Regions from separate parts of the Streptomyces sp. NPDC046866 genome, predicted to be linked through region 2. Evidence: riboswitches for the same ligand, from Rfam matches in the RefSeq annotation. Region 2 holds a riboswitch; the other holds the start of a gene.
The links. Region 2 has a riboswitch for glycine ahead of gcvP (aminomethyl-transferring glycine dehydrogenase). Riboswitches for the same ligand answer to the same signal wherever they lie in the genome.

Region 1 (7,245 bases), on a different contig from region 2:
GATGCCGAGCTGCGGGGGCAGTCCGCGGGCGAACTCCACGGCCGGGGCGACGGCGAAGTCCATGCCGGGGCCGACGCAGGCGAGGAACTGGCTCTCGGAGCTGTAGACGGGGACGTACGGCGCGCCGCCGATCTCCATCGTGGGCAGGGTCAGGGACGCACTGTCCGGGCCGCCCCCTCCGGGCAGCGGCACCCACACGCTGCTGCGGCCGAGCGCCTCGACGATCCGCGCGCCGGCCTCCGGCACGCCCAGGGCCGCCCCGAGCACCTGCTCCAGCTCGTTCTCCGGCCACCCGCCGCCCTGCATGTCCGCCTCCGCTTCTCGTTCCCGCACGTGGTGTCGCCCGAGGGTAGCCCCCCGGGCAGCACCCGCCGCCCCGCCCCCGCCCCTGCGCGCCGGCCCCTCCGCCCGGCGCGCGCTCAGGCGGCTCCGGGCGGGGCGGGACGGAAGGCTATGCGGTCCAGGCGGGCGGCCGCCGCGCGGTCCAGCAGCACCACCGAGGCGCAGCCCGCCGGCAGGGGGCCCGACTCCGCGGCGCGCAGCAGGCGGCCCACCGCCGCCCGGTGCCGGGAGAAGGCGTACGGGGAGACCCCGCGGCCGCGGGCCCGCTGCCCGGCCAGGGCCTCCTGCGGGGTGGTGTCCAGCAGCAGCAGGTGCAGGGCCCGGCCGCGGCGCCGGGCGGTCGCGGCCAGCAGGGCGCGCACCCAGCTCTGCGTCCCGCAGTCGTGGACGACCACCGAGGCGCCGCTGCGCAGGGTCCGCCACAGTCCCCAGTAGTGCGCGATCCGCACCAGCGGCCGGTAGGCGGCGTACGGCAGTGCCGCGGGCATCCGCCGCTCCCAGCGCTCGCGCACGTCCTGGGAGTCGATCCCCCCGCCCGGCGCGGCCCGCTTGATCAGCGTGCTCTTGCCGCCGCCGGGCAGGCCCGAGACCACGACGATGTCCCCCTCGGCGAAGCCCAGCCACTGCGGCCCGTGCGCGCCCCGCCCGCGCAGGTCGCGCACGGGCCCGCCGGCGGCGCCGGGACGGGCAGCCCGGCGCGGCCGCACGGGCAGCCCGTCCACGGCACCGGCCCTGGCCCCGCCCGTCGCCAGCAGTCCGAATCTCCGCACGGTGATCCCCTCCCCCCGAATCGGGTCCCCCGGACCCATGCCCACTGAATGTAAAGAGACGGTAATCCGGCGGGCCCGGTTGCGGCCGGGCCGTCCGGCCACCGGGACGGCGCACGACGCGTCCCGCGCAGCGCCGGGCGAACCGGACCGCAGGGACCCGGTCGCGGCCGCCCGGCCGCACGAACCCGGCCGCACGAACCCGGCCGCACGAACCCGGCCGTACCGCGAATCACACAGTCTTTCGGGCCCGCCCACCCGATTCCCGGCAGGGCGTGCAATGATGTGCGCCATCTGGACCAACTGCATACCGGCCGCTTGAATCCGCGCGGGAGAGTCCCGGCAGGCCCTCGGGCCGCGCCCGGGCGCCGAAGGAGCAAGTACCTCCCTTGAATCTCTCAGGCCCCGTACCGCGTGGATGAGGCAGATCTGAAAAGCGAGCCGCTCCCCGTCCGCCTGCCGGAGCCGGGGTGTGCTCCACCCAAGGTGCAAGTCGGTGTTCCCCCGGAACTCTCGGCGAACCTCTCAGGTTCCGATGACAGATGGGGAGGAACGTCCTCGTCATGTCATGCCCTGGGACCCGGGAGCCACACCCATGAGCACTGCACCCCGCCTGACCGCACTCGATGCGCTGCACCGTTCGCTCGGTGCGACCATGACCGACTTCGCGGGCTGGGACATGCCGCTGCGGTACGGCAGCGAGCGCGACGAACACAACGCCGTGCGCACCAAGGCCGGCCTCTTCGACCTGTCCCACATGGGCGAGATCACGCTGACCGGCCCGGAGGCCGTGAAGGCCCTGGACTACGCGCTGGTCGGCAACATCTCCACGGTCGGCGTCGGCCGCGCCCGCTACACGCACATCTGCCAGGAGGACGGCGGCATCCTCGACGACCTGATCGTCTACCGCCTGGCCGAGACCGAGTACATGGTCGTTGCCAACGCCTCCAACGCCCAGGTGGTCCTGGACGCCCTGACCGAGCGGGCCGCCGGCTTCGACACCGAGGTCCGCGACGACCGCGACGCGTACGCGCTGATCGCGGTGCAGGGCCCGGAATCGCCCGGCATCCTGGCCTCCCTCACCGACGCCGACCTGGACGGGCTGAAGTACTACGCGGGCCTGCCGGGCACCGTCGCCGGCGTCCCGGCCCTGATCGCCCGCACCGGCTACACCGGCGAGGACGGCTTCGAGCTGTTCGTCGCCCCCGAGCACGCCGTGGAGCTGTGGCAGGCGCTGGCCAAGGCCGGCGAGGGCGTCGGCCTGGTCCCGTGCGGCCTGTCCTGCCGCGACACCCTGCGCCTGGAGGCGGGCATGCCGCTGTACGGGCACGAGCTGACCACCGCCCTGACGCCGTTCGACGCGGGCCTGGGCCGGGTCGTGAAGTTCGAGAAGGAGGGCGACTTCGTGGGCCGCGCCGCCCTGGAGGCCGCCGCCGAGCAGGCCGCCACGAAGGCCCCGCGCAAGCTCGTCGGCCTGATCGCCGAGGGCCGCCGCGTCCCGCGCGCCGGGTTCCCGGTCGTCGCCGGCGGCGAGGTGATCGGCGAGGTCACCTCGGGCGCCCCGTCCCCGACGCTCGGCAAGCCGATCGCGATGGCGTACGTCGACGCGGCACACGCCGCGCCCGGCACCTCCGGCGTCGGCGTGGACATTCGCGGTACGCATGAGCCGTACGAGGTCGTTGCCCTGCCGTTCTACAAGCGGCAGAAGTAACCCTCGTCCGCCGGCCGAGCCGTCTCGGTACGCAAGACCACTGTTCGTTCGCACTCCCCCGCATCCAGGAGAATCAGGCCATGAGCAACCCCCAGCAGCTGCGTTACAGCAAGGAGCACGAGTGGCTGTCGGCCGCCGAGGACGGCGTCGCGACGGTCGGCATCACGGAGTTCGCGGCCAACGCGCTCGGTGACGTCGTCTACGCCCAGCTCCCCGAGGTCGGCGACACGGTGACCGCGGGCGAGACCTGCGGCGAGCTGGAGTCGACCAAGTCGGTCAGCGACCTGTACTCCCCCGTCACCGGTGAGGTCGTCGCGTCCAACCAGGACGTCGTGGACGACCCGGCGCTCGTGAACACCGCTCCGTTCGAGGGCGGCTGGCTGTTCAAGGTACGCGTCACGGAGGAGCCGGCCGACCTGCTCTCCGCGACGGAGTACGACGCGCTCACCGCCGGAAACTGACCCACAGGGGATCGAGATGTCCGTTCTGAACACCCCTCTCCACGAGCTTGACCCGGATGTCGCCGCCGCCGTCGACGCCGAGCTCGTGCGCCAGCAGTCCACCCTGGAGATGATCGCGTCGGAGAACTTCGCTCCGGTCGCCGTCATGGAGGCCCAGGGCTCGGTCCTGACCAACAAGTACGCCGAGGGCTACCCGGGCCGCCGCTACTACGGCGGCTGCGAGCACGTCGACGTCGTCGAGCAGATCGCGATCGACCGCATCAAGGCGCTGTTCGGCGCCGAGGCGGCGAACGTCCAGCCGCACTCCGGTGCGCAGGCCAACGCCGCCGCGATGTTCGCGCTGCTCAAGCCGGGCGACACGATCATGGGCCTGAACCTGGCCCACGGCGGTCACCTGACCCACGGCATGAAGATCAACTTCTCCGGCAAGCTCTACAACGTGGTCCCGTACCACGTCGGCGAGGACGGCCAGGTCGACATGGCCGAGGTCGAGCGCCTGGCCAAGGAGTCCAAGCCGCAGCTGATCGTCGCCGGCTGGTCCGCCTACCCCCGCCAGCTGGACTTCGCCGCCTTCCGCCGCATCGCGGACGAGGTCGGCGCGTACCTGATGGTCGACATGGCGCACTTCGCCGGCCTGGTGGCCGCGGGCCTGCACCCGAACCCGGTCCCGCACGCCCACGTCGTGACCACCACCACGCACAAGACCCTCGGCGGTCCGCGCGGTGGCGTGATCCTCTCCACCCAGGAGCTGGCCAAGAAGATCAACTCCGCGGTCTTCCCCGGCCAGCAGGGCGGACCGCTGGAGCACGTGATCGCGGCCAAGGCGGTCTCCTTCAAGGTCGCCGCCTCGCCGGAGTTCAAGGAGCGCCAGGAGCGCACCCTGGCCGGCGCGAAGATCATCGCCGAGCGCCTGGTCCAGGACGACGTCAAGGCCGTGGGCGTGGACGTGCTGTCCGGCGGCACCGACGTGCACCTGGTCCTGGTGGACCTGCGCAACTCGGAGCTGGACGGCCAGCAGGCCGAGGACCGCCTCCACGAGATCGGCATCACGGTCAACCGCAACGCCATCCCGAACGACCCGCGGCCCCCGATGGTCACCTCGGGTCTGCGGATCGGCACCCCGGCGCTGGCCACCCGCGGTTTCGGCGCCGAGGACTTCACCGAGGTCGCCGACATCATCGCGGAGGCGCTGAAGCCGGCGTACGACGGCGAGGCCCTCAAGGCGCGCGTCTCGGCGCTCGCCGCGAAGTTCCCGCTGTACCCGTCGCTGTAGGGCCACGGCCAGGAGGGCCCGGCCTTGTGTCACACAGGGCCGGGCCTTTCCCATGGCCCGGGGCCGCGGTCCTGGACGTCGGGACCGCGAAAGCCGCCGTACAGGCCGGCGTAACCGACCCCTCTGCGAACTGACGTACGCTGATTAACCGGGCAGGGGCGCCCACGAGGTGATCTTTGCCCGCAATCCCTGCAAAGCCCGCCCCCTCCGTCGGCCGCCCGCTACGCTGCGCGAGCGACTGGACGGGTCCGTTCCCCACCACCATGGGGATGTCCCCCGGGAGTCCACCAAAGTGGCCATTTCCGTTTTCGATCTCTTCTCGATCGGCATCGGTCCGTCCAGCTCGCACACCGTCGGCCCGATGCGTGCCGCCCGCATGTTCGTGAACCGGCTGAAGAAGGACGGCGTCCTCGCCCAGACCGCCTCGGTGCGCGCGGAGCTGTACGGTTCGCTCGGCGCCACCGGCCACGGCCACGGCACCCCCAAGGCGGTCCTGCTGGGCCTGGAGGGCCACTCCCCCCGCACGGTGGACGTCGAGACCGCCGACGACGAGGTGGAGCGCATCCGGAAGACCGGCCGGCTGCGGCTGCTGGGCACCGAGATAGGAAGCGCCCACGAGATCGCCTTCGACGAGCCGAGCCAGCTGATCCTGCACCGGCGCCGGGCCCTGCCGTACCACGCGAACGGCATGACCCTCTTCGCGTACGACGCCTCCGGCGCCCCGCTGCTGGAGAAGACGTACTACTCGGTCGGCGGCGGCTTCGTGGTGGACGAGGACGCGGTGGGCGAGGACCGGATCAAGCTCGACGACACCGTGCTGAAGTACCCCTTCCGCTCGGGCGACGAGATGCTGCGCCTCGCCAAGGAGACCGGCCTGTCGATCTCCTCGCTGATGCTGGAGAACGAGAAGGCCTGGCGGACCGAGGAGGAGATCCGCGCCGGGCTGCTGGAGATCTGGCGCGTCATGCAGGCCTGTGTCGCGCGCGGCATGTCCCGCGAGGGCATCCTCCCCGGCGGGCTGCGGGTCAAGCGCCGGGCCGCCTCCACGGCGCGGCAGCTGCGCACCGAGGGCGACCCGATGATGCACCGCAGCGAGTGGACCACGATCTACGCGATGGCGGTCAACGAGGAGAACGCGGCGGGCGGCCGCGTCGTGACGGCCCCGACCAACGGCGCGGCCGGCGTACTGCCCGCGGTGCTGCACTACTACATGAACTTCGTGCCCGGCGCGGACGAGGACGGCGTGGTCCGCTTCCTCCTCGCCGCCGGCGCCATCGGCATGCTGTTCAAGGAGAACGCCTCGATCTCCGGCGCCGAGGTCGGCTGCCAGGGCGAGGTCGGCTCGGCCTGCTCGATGGCGGCCGGCGCCCTCGCGGAGGTCCTCGGCGGCACCCCCGAGCAGGTCGAGAACGCGGCCGAGATCGGCATGGAGCACAACCTGGGCCTGACCTGCGACCCGGTCGGCGGCCTGGTCCAGATCCCGTGCATCGAGCGCAACGGCATGGCGGCGGTCAAGGCCGTCACCGCGGCCAAGATGGCCATGCGCGGCGACGGCTCCCACAAGGTCTCCCTGGACAAGGTCATCAAGACCATGAAGGAGACCGGCGCCGACATGAAGATCAAGTACAAGGAGACCGCCCGCGGCGGCCTCGCGGTCAACGTCATCGAATGCTGACCCGGCCGACGGCCTGACGGCCGGGAGGGGCCCGGCGCACGGGGTGCGCCGGGCCCCTCCCGCTTTCCCGCTGCCGGTGCCGCGGGGCGAGGAGCGGCGGCACTACGACCTCGATGCGGAAGGTCAGCGGCCTCCTGTCCCGCTCAAGACGGGAAGATTCACCCCACCCACTCCTCATTGCCCGATTTATTCGGTTTTGACGGAACCGGGCGCGGCCCGGTCGTGTCTTGAGCAGTGACAGCAGTCCCCGCCTCACGAAGAACAGGGGGACGTCATGAACCACCTCCGCCGCCGGCAGACCGTGGCCCTGGCCACGGGGGCGCTGCTCACCGCGGGGATCACCCTCGCCGCACCGGCCTCCACCGCCGCAGTCCCCGCCGCGGCCGGCGCCGCGCGCACCACCGCCTCGACCCCGCTCGTCGTGAACGCCCGCTGGGCCGGGCACTGCTCGTACGACCGGATCGTCATCGACCTGAAGGGCCGCGTCCCCGAGGTCGCCGTCACCCGCGTGCCGAAGCTGGTCCAGGACGGGTCCGGCAAGCCCGTCCCGCTGGCCGGGAAGCACTTCCTGCAGATCCGCCTGCACCCGGCCGCCGCCCACCGGGACGACGGCAGCAGCAGCTACCACGGGCCCACGCTGGTCGCGACCCGCCTGACGGCACTGCGGGGCCTGGCCCTGACCGGCGACTTCGAGGGGTACGTCACCTTCGGCGCGGCCTTCGACACCAGGCCCTCCTTCACCTCGTTCACGCTGCACCGCCCCGAGCGCTTCGTCCTCGACGTCGCGCACCGCACCGTGTGCTGCTGAGGCGCGCCACCGCTCCGTCCGCCCGGCGGCCGGGCCGCCGGGCGGGGGGCTCAGCGGTGTTCGGGGTTGGGGAAGTCGAAGCGGCAGCCCGCGTCCCATTCGGAGCGCTGGTTGCCGTGGGCGGGGATGCCGCCGGAGCGTTTGAGCAGGGCCGCCAGGTGCATCAGGTTCCACGACATGAAGGTGGTGTTGCGGTTGGTGAAGTCGT
Region 2 (7,245 bases):
GCCGTGCGGGATGCAGAAGGTCTTGTGCAGGTTCAGGTGCGAGACGTCGCCGCCGAAGTGGCCCGGCTTGGCCAGGCCCACCAGGGCGTTGAGGTTCGCGCCGTCCACGTACACCTGGCCGCCGGCCTCGTGCACCTGGGCGCAGATGTCGGCGACGTGCTCCTCGAACACGCCGTGCGTCGACGGGTAGGTGATCATCAGCACGGCGAGCTCGTCGCGGTACTGCTCGATCTTGGCGCGCAGGTCGTCCGCGTCCACCTCGCCGTCGTCGGCGGTCTTGACGACGACGACCTTCATGCCGGCCATCACGGCGGAGGCGGCGTTGGTGCCGTGCGCGGAGGACGGGATCAGGCAGACGGTGCGCTGCTCGTCGCCGTTGGCGCGGTGGTAGGCGCGCACGGCCAGCAGGCCGGCGAGCTCACCCTGGGAGCCGGCGTTCGGCTGGATGGACACCTTGTCGTAGCCGGTGACCTCGCAGAGACGTTCCTCCAGCTCGGAAATGAGCGTGAGGTACCCCTCGGCCTGCTCGACCGGGGCGAACGGGTGCAGCTGGCCGAACTCGGGCCAGGTCACCGGCTCCATCTCGGTGGTCGCGTTGAGCTTCATGGTGCAGGAGCCCAGCGGGATCATGCCGCGGTCCAGCGCGTAGTCCTTGTCCGCGAGCTTGCGCAGGTAGCGCAGCATCGCGGTCTCGGAGCGGTGCTGGTGGAAGACCGGGTGCGACAGGTACGCGTCCGAGCGCAGCAGGTTCTCCGGCAGCGCGTCGGCGGCGGTCTCGTCGAGCGCCTCGATGTCGGCGGTCACGCCGAAGGCGGCCCAGACGGCCTCGACGTGCGCGCGCAGGGTCGTCTCGTCGCAGGAGACCGAGACGTGGTCGGCGTCGACCTGGAAGAGGTTGACCCCGGCCGCGCGGGCCGCGGCGACGACCTCGGCGGCCTTGCCGGGCACCTTGGCGGTCAGGGTGTCGAAGTAGGAGCCGTGGACGAGCTCGACCCCGCCGGCGGTCAGGCCGGCCGCGAGCAGCGCCGCGTAGCGGTGCGTGCGGCGGGCGATCGAGCGCAGGCCGTCCGGGCCGTGGTAGACGGCGTACATGCCGGCCATGACGGCGAGCAGCACCTGCGCGGTACAGATGTTGCTGGTGGCCTTCTCGCGGCGGATGTGCTGCTCGCGCGTCTGCAGCGCGAGGCGGTACGCCTTGTTGCCGTCCGCGTCCACGGAGACGCCGACGAGGCGGCCCGGCAGCGAGCGGGCGTGCTTGTCCTGGACGGCCATGTAGCCGGCGTGCGGACCGCCGAAGCCCATCGGGACGCCGAAGCGCTGCGTGGTGCCGACGGCGATGTCCGCGCCGAGGGAGCCCGGGGAGGCGAGCAGCGTCAGGGCCAGCAGGTCGGCGGCGACGGCGACGATCGCTCCGAGCCCGTGCGCCTGGTCGATGACGGGCTTGATGTCCCGGACGGCACCGGAGGCACCCGGGTACTGGATCAGGACGCCGTAGATGCCACGCTCGGCGATCTCGGCGGGGATGCCGGCGGACAGGTCGGCGACGACGACCTCGATGCCGATCGGCTCGGCGCGGGTCTCGATCACGGCGATCGTCTGCGGCAGGGCGTCGGCGTCCACGAGGAAGACGTTGCCCTTGGCCTTGCCCACGCGGCGGGCGAGGGTCATCGCCTCGGCGGCCGCGGTGCCCTCGTCGAGCAGGGAGGCGCCCGAGGTCGGCAGGCCCGTCAGGTCGGCGACGACGGTCTGGAAGTTGAGCAGCGCCTCCAGGCGGCCCTGCGAGATCTCCGGCTGGTACGGCGTGTACGCGGTGTACCAGGCCGGGTTCTCCATCACGTTGCGCAGGATCACCGGCGGGGTGAAGGTCCCGTAGTAGCCGAGGCCGATCATCGGGGTGAGGACCTGGTTGCGGCCGGCGAGGCTGCGCAGCTCGGCCAGCACCTCGGCCTCGGTCCGGGCCTCGGGCAGCTTCAGCGCCTCGGCGCTCTTGATCACATCCGGCACCGCGGCGGCGGTCAGTTCGTCCAGCGAGCCGTAGCCCACGTGGGCGAGCATCTTCGCCTGCGCCTCGGCGTCCGGGCCGATGTGGCGCTGCTCGAAGGGGATGCCTCGCTCCAGCTGGGAGAGCGGAATGCGGTTGGCGGTCATGTACGGAGGCCTCCTGGGTCGTACGACCTGCGAGGGGCACCACGGCGCGGGCGCCCGGACGGCCTCCCCCTCTGTCATCTCAACCTGAGAGCTTCACCGGGTCCTGCGGGGGTGCCCGAAGGATCCGGCTTTCACCGTCGGTGAGGAGCAGAACCGGCACTGCGCCCGGTACCCGCACCTGCTTTCCAGAGTGGCCTCGTCCGTGCGGTACGTATGCCTGAGAGATTCCGGGGAGGATTTGCTCCTTCGGCGCCTCCGTCGAGCTGGTTGGAGGACTCTCCCGCACAGGGTCAGCAGCCATCACCCAGCCTACCAGCGAGGTTCCGGGACCTCCCTCGAGTGGCCCCCTCCCCGGATATGCCCTTTTGTAGTCATTACGCAGGAGCTGCGACCACGTGGAGGGACCGTGCAGACCGACATCGATCCGCGCAGCCTGATCGGCCGCAAGGCGTTCGACCGCAACGGCACCAAGATCGGGACCGTCGACGAGGTCTACCTCGACGATGCCACGGGCATGCCGGAATGGGCCGCGGTACGGACCGGCCTGTTCAGCCGGGACGCCTTCGTTCCCCTGGAACCGAGCGAGGTGGTCGGCGACAGTCTGCGGGTCCCGTTCGAGCGCTCCCTGATCCGGGACGCCCCCGATTTCGGCGTCGGCCGCCACCTCTCCCCCGAGCAGGAGCTGCAGCTCTACCACCACTACGGACTGGACGTCTCCCTCCCGTCCGACTTCCACAGTGATTTCGGCCACGTCGCCAACGCCGACCGCGAAGAGGACTAGGCCGGCCTCGACGGCGCCGGCTCCCCCACCAGCGGCAGCGGATCGGACGGCTCCAGCTCGGGGTCGTCCACCAGGAAGGTCCGGACGCGGCCGGGCTGCGATCCGGGCTGCTCGAACCGCACGGTCACCCGCCCGACCCCGCTGCCCTGCACCCACCCCGGCCCGTACACCGCGTGCCGTACGTCGCTGCCGGCCGCCCAGTGCCGCTCACGGGCCGGCTCCGGCCCCCCGGACGCCCCAGGCGCCCCAGGGGTCTCCTCGGCCTCCTGAGCCCCTGTGGACCCCCCGGGCTCCCCTTCTGCCGCCCACTCCCCGGCGGCGGCCAGGGACTGCGCGAACAGGTCCTCCTGGGTGTAGTCCGCCAGCCCGGTCACCCCGACCCCCAGCAGGCGCACGCCGCCGGTGGTGTCCACGGCCTCCAACAGCCGCCCCGCGGCCTCCCGCACCACCGCCGGGTCGTCGGTCGGGCCCCGCAGCGTCTCGGAGCGGGTCAGCGTCGAGAAGTCGTACCGCCTGACCTTCAGCACGATCGTCCGCCCGGAGTGCCCGGAGCCCCGCAGCCGCTGCACGCACCGGTCGGCGAGCCGCTGCACCTCGCCCCGGATCCGCACCCGGTCGTGCAGGTCCACGTCGAAGGTGTCCTCGACCGACACCGACTTCGCGTCCCGCTCGGCGACCACCGGCCGGTCGTCCAGCCCGAGGGCCATCCGGTACAGCCCGACGCCGTGCGCCCGCCCGACCATCCGCACCAGCTCGTCCTCGCCGGCCTCGGCCAGCTCCCCGACCGTGGTGATCCCGGCCCGGCGCAGGTGCTCCCCGGTGGCCGGCCCGACGCCCGGCAGGGTGCGCACGGACATGGGGGCGAGGAGCTCCCGCTCGGTCCCCGGCTCGATCAGCAGCAGCCCGTTCGGCTTGGCCTCCTCGGAGGCCACCTTCGCCAGCATCTTCGACCCCGCCAGGCCCACCGAGCCGCTCAGGCCCGTCGCCGCCAGGATGTCCGCCCGCAGCCGCTGCCCGGTGGCCAGCGCCGACTCCGCGTCCCGGGCCACCCCGCCGGCCTCCAGGTCCACGAAGGCCTCGTCCAGGCTGAGCGGCTCCACCAGCGGGGACAGCTCCCGCAGCAGGCCCATGACCACGTCGCTGACCGACCGGTACAAGGTGAAGCGGGGAACCAGGTAGGCGCCGTTCGGGCAGAGCCGCCTGGCCTGCGCCATCGGCATCGCCGAATGCACCCCGAAGCGCCGGGCCTCGTACGAGGCGGTTGCGACCACCCCGCGCGGCCCGAGCCCGCCGACGATCACGGCCTTTCCGCGCAGGCTCGGCTTCGACGCCTGCTCCACGGAGGCGTAGAAGGCGTCCATGTCCAGGTGGAGGATGGTCGGCGCGGCTCTCACGGCCCTGATGCTGCCTTACGCCACTGACAATGCGGTGGCCCGGTACGGGCGGCCGGCTGCCCCGGGGGTCAGCCGGCCCGGTTGCGGCGGGCCGCCAGCTCGTCCGCCGGGTTGTGCCCGACCACCGTCTCGCCGGTGTCGACCCGCTCCCCGTGCAGCTGCGACAGGGCGTTCTCGACGTCGCGCCAGACCACGCCCACCGCGATGCCGAAGATGCCCTGGCCGCCCTGGAGCAGGCTCACCACCTGGTCGGGCGAGGTGCACTCGTACACGGTCGCGCCGTCGCTCATCAGCGTCATGCGCTCCAGGTCCGAGAAGCCGCGGTCCCGCAGGTGCTGGACGGCGGTGCGGATGTTCTGCAGCGCCACGCCCGTGTCCAGGAAACGCTTGACGATCTTCAGGACGACGACGTCGCGGAAGCTGTACAGGCGCTGGGTGCCGGAGCCGTACGCGGGCCGGACCGTGGGCTCCACCAGCCCCGTCCGCGCCCAGTAGTCGAGCTGGCGGTACGTGATGCCGGCCGCGGCGCACGCCGTCGGCCCGCGGTAGCCCACCTGCTCGCCGCCGCCCGTGGCGCCGACCGCCGATGCGGTTGGTGCGGTCTCCGGCTGACGGCGCGCGGAGCCCGCCGCACTGCCGTGGAGCGGGTACGGCCCACCGTCACTCCGTGCGGGGATGCCCCCGGTCGTACCGTCGCCCGTGACTCTCACGCCGACCCTCCGTCCTTGACCTGCCCCCTCGAAGGTAGGCAGTCACCAGGGGTGCGTCAACGATCGCCACACTCGGCACGCCGAGTGATAATCACCCTGAGAGTGGTTTCCCGTGCCCCTTGACGGGGCAAGGCTAACCGAATGGGCCGACGGTCCCCGCGGCTTTCCGGAACCGGCCTCTCACTGCGGCCCGGTGCCGAAGTCCTCCGGGGAAATCTGGTCGAGGAACTCGCGGAACTTCTCCACCTCGTCCTCCTGCTCGTCCGGAATGGCGATCCCGGCGTCGTCCAGCACGCCGTCGCTGCCGTAGATCGGCGTCCCCGTGCGCAGGGCCAGCGCTATCGCGTCGGACGGCCGCGCGCTCACCTCGACACCGCTCGCGAAGACCAGCTCCGCGTAGAAGACGCCCTCCCGCAGATCCGTGATCCGGACCTCGGTGAGCTCCTCACCGATCGCCTCCAGCACGTCCTTGAACAGGTCGTGGGTCAGCGGACGGGCAGGGGCCATGCCCTGCTGCGCGAAGGCGATGGCGGTCGCCTCCCCGGGTCCGATCCAGATGGGGAGGTACCGGTCGCCTCCCACTTCACGCAGGAGCACGATCGGTTGGTTCGAGGGCATTTCCACCCGGACACCCACAACGTCGAGCTCGTTCACACAGCAACCCTAGGACCTGCCCGGCAGGTTTGGGTAGTCGGGGCTCCGCGGCTCAGTGCAGACGGACCCCCAGAGCCGCCTGTACGAGGGCCTCGTGTAGCCGTACGGACAGTCCGGCGAGCTCTTTCGCGGTGGCCTCGGCGTGGGCCCGGGTCTGCGGGTTGCGGTGCCGGCGCAGCGGTGCCACGACCTGTTCCACCAGGCCCGCCTCCCGGTCCGCGGCGGCCTTCACGGCCCGCAGGTGCCGCGGCTCCAGCCCGTACCGGCCCAGGTCCGCGACCAGCCGGGCGACCGTCACCGCGTCCGCGTCGAATCCGCCGCCCGGGGCCTCCGCGAGCAGCCCGTACGACTCCCACTCGGCCAGCTGGGCCTCGTCCACCTCGGCCGCGGCCATCAGCTCCGCGCGGCCCACGCGGGCCGGGAAGGGCCGCTCCCGGCCCGCCCCGCCCTGGAGCGGGCCGTGACCCGCGGGATCGGCCGCGCCGTCCCCGTGCGCCGTGGGGGCCGGGATGCGGACCTGCTCCCCCCGGTCCAGCGCCTCCAGCTGCTCCCGGATGACCTTCAGGGGCAGGTAGTGGTCGCGCTGCAACCGCAGGATGCGGGCCAGCCGCTCCACGTCCTCGGTGCTGAACTTGCGATATCCCGAAGGTGTGCGTCGGGGCTCGACGAGCCCCTCCGCCTCCAGGAAGCGAATCTTCGAGATCGTGACTTCGGGGAACTCGTCGCGCAGCATGGTGAGCACCGTGCCGATGCTCACCAGCTGCCCGGCGGAGCCGGCGGTGCCGTTTCCGGCACCGCCCGTCGGAGTGCGCAGCATGGGACCTTCCCTGGGTTTCCCCCGGACACCGTCCGGGGGAAGGGTCAGACGCCCCGCAGGCTCGCGTAGAAGACCAGCCGGTACTTGCCGATCTGGACCTCGTCGCCGTTGTGCAGCGGCACCGAGTCGATCGGCTCGCGGTTGACGTACGTGCCGTTGAGGCTGCCGACGTCGGCGACGGTGAACCCGCCGTCCTGGCTCCTGCGGAACTCGACATGCCGCCGGGAGACGGTGACGTCGTCCAGGAAGATGTCGCTCTGCGGGTGCCGGCCCGCCGTGGTCAGCTCACCGTCCAGCAGGAAGCGGCTGCCCGAGTTGGGACCGCGCCGCACGATCAGCAGGGCGGAACCGGGGGGCAGCGCCTCCACCGCGGCCTGGGCCTCGGGGGACAGCGACGACGACACGTGTTGCCCCGACACCTCGGCCTCGTAGGCCTCCAGGCCCGAGATCGAGATGGTGGACGTGGTCTCCGAGGCACGCTCCGGCGTCAGACCCGCCCGCAGCGGCGCCCCGCAGTTGGAGCAGAACCGGCTGGCCGCATCGCTGCGGTGCCCGCACCTGCTGCAAACCTGCTCGGCCGACATGGACGGCTCCTCGCGCCGCGGCTGCCCCGCGGAGGCATGGGTGGCATACGGGTCGGGAGCAAACCCTCCACCCGTACTGGAGGTTGATGGTTCACCGAAACCTATGCGGCCGGAAGCGGCAGGGTCAACAGCCGACGCGCCCTGCGCACCCGAAACA

Region 1: linked by a shared signal. The riboswitch ahead of gcvT (glycine cleavage system aminomethyltransferase GcvT) and the one ahead of gcvP (aminomethyl-transferring glycine dehydrogenase) in region 2 are both predicted to bind glycine.

Annotation. Positions count from the first base shown of each region.
Region 1 covers NZ_JBEYXN010000018.1:86,846-94,090, reverse strand. Annotated here, with positions in the region: gene AB0953_RS24330 (enhanced serine sensitivity protein SseB) at 1-306, opposite strand, end outside; gene AB0953_RS24325 (AAA family ATPase) at 420-1,064, opposite strand; glycine riboswitch at 1,429-1,532, shown strand; gene gcvT (glycine cleavage system aminomethyltransferase GcvT) at 1,705-2,820, shown strand; gene gcvH (glycine cleavage system protein GcvH) at 2,901-3,281, shown strand; gene glyA (serine hydroxymethyltransferase) at 3,298-4,554, shown strand; gene AB0953_RS24305 (L-serine ammonia-lyase) at 4,847-6,229, shown strand; gene AB0953_RS24300 (hypothetical protein) at 6,504-7,037, shown strand; gene AB0953_RS24295 (flavodoxin family protein) at 7,088-7,245, opposite strand, start outside.
Region 2 covers NZ_JBEYXN010000054.1:5,921-13,165, reverse strand. Annotated here, with positions in the region: gene gcvP (aminomethyl-transferring glycine dehydrogenase) at 1-2,148, opposite strand, end outside; glycine riboswitch at 2,344-2,441, opposite strand; gene AB0953_RS35015 (PRC-barrel domain-containing protein) at 2,555-2,929, shown strand; gene AB0953_RS35010 (DNA polymerase IV) at 2,926-4,323, opposite strand; gene AB0953_RS35005 (MerR family transcriptional regulator) at 4,392-5,033, opposite strand; gene AB0953_RS35000 (bifunctional nuclease family protein) at 5,214-5,687, opposite strand; gene AB0953_RS34995 (MerR family transcriptional regulator) at 5,740-6,504, opposite strand; gene AB0953_RS34990 (FHA domain-containing protein) at 6,549-7,245, opposite strand, start outside.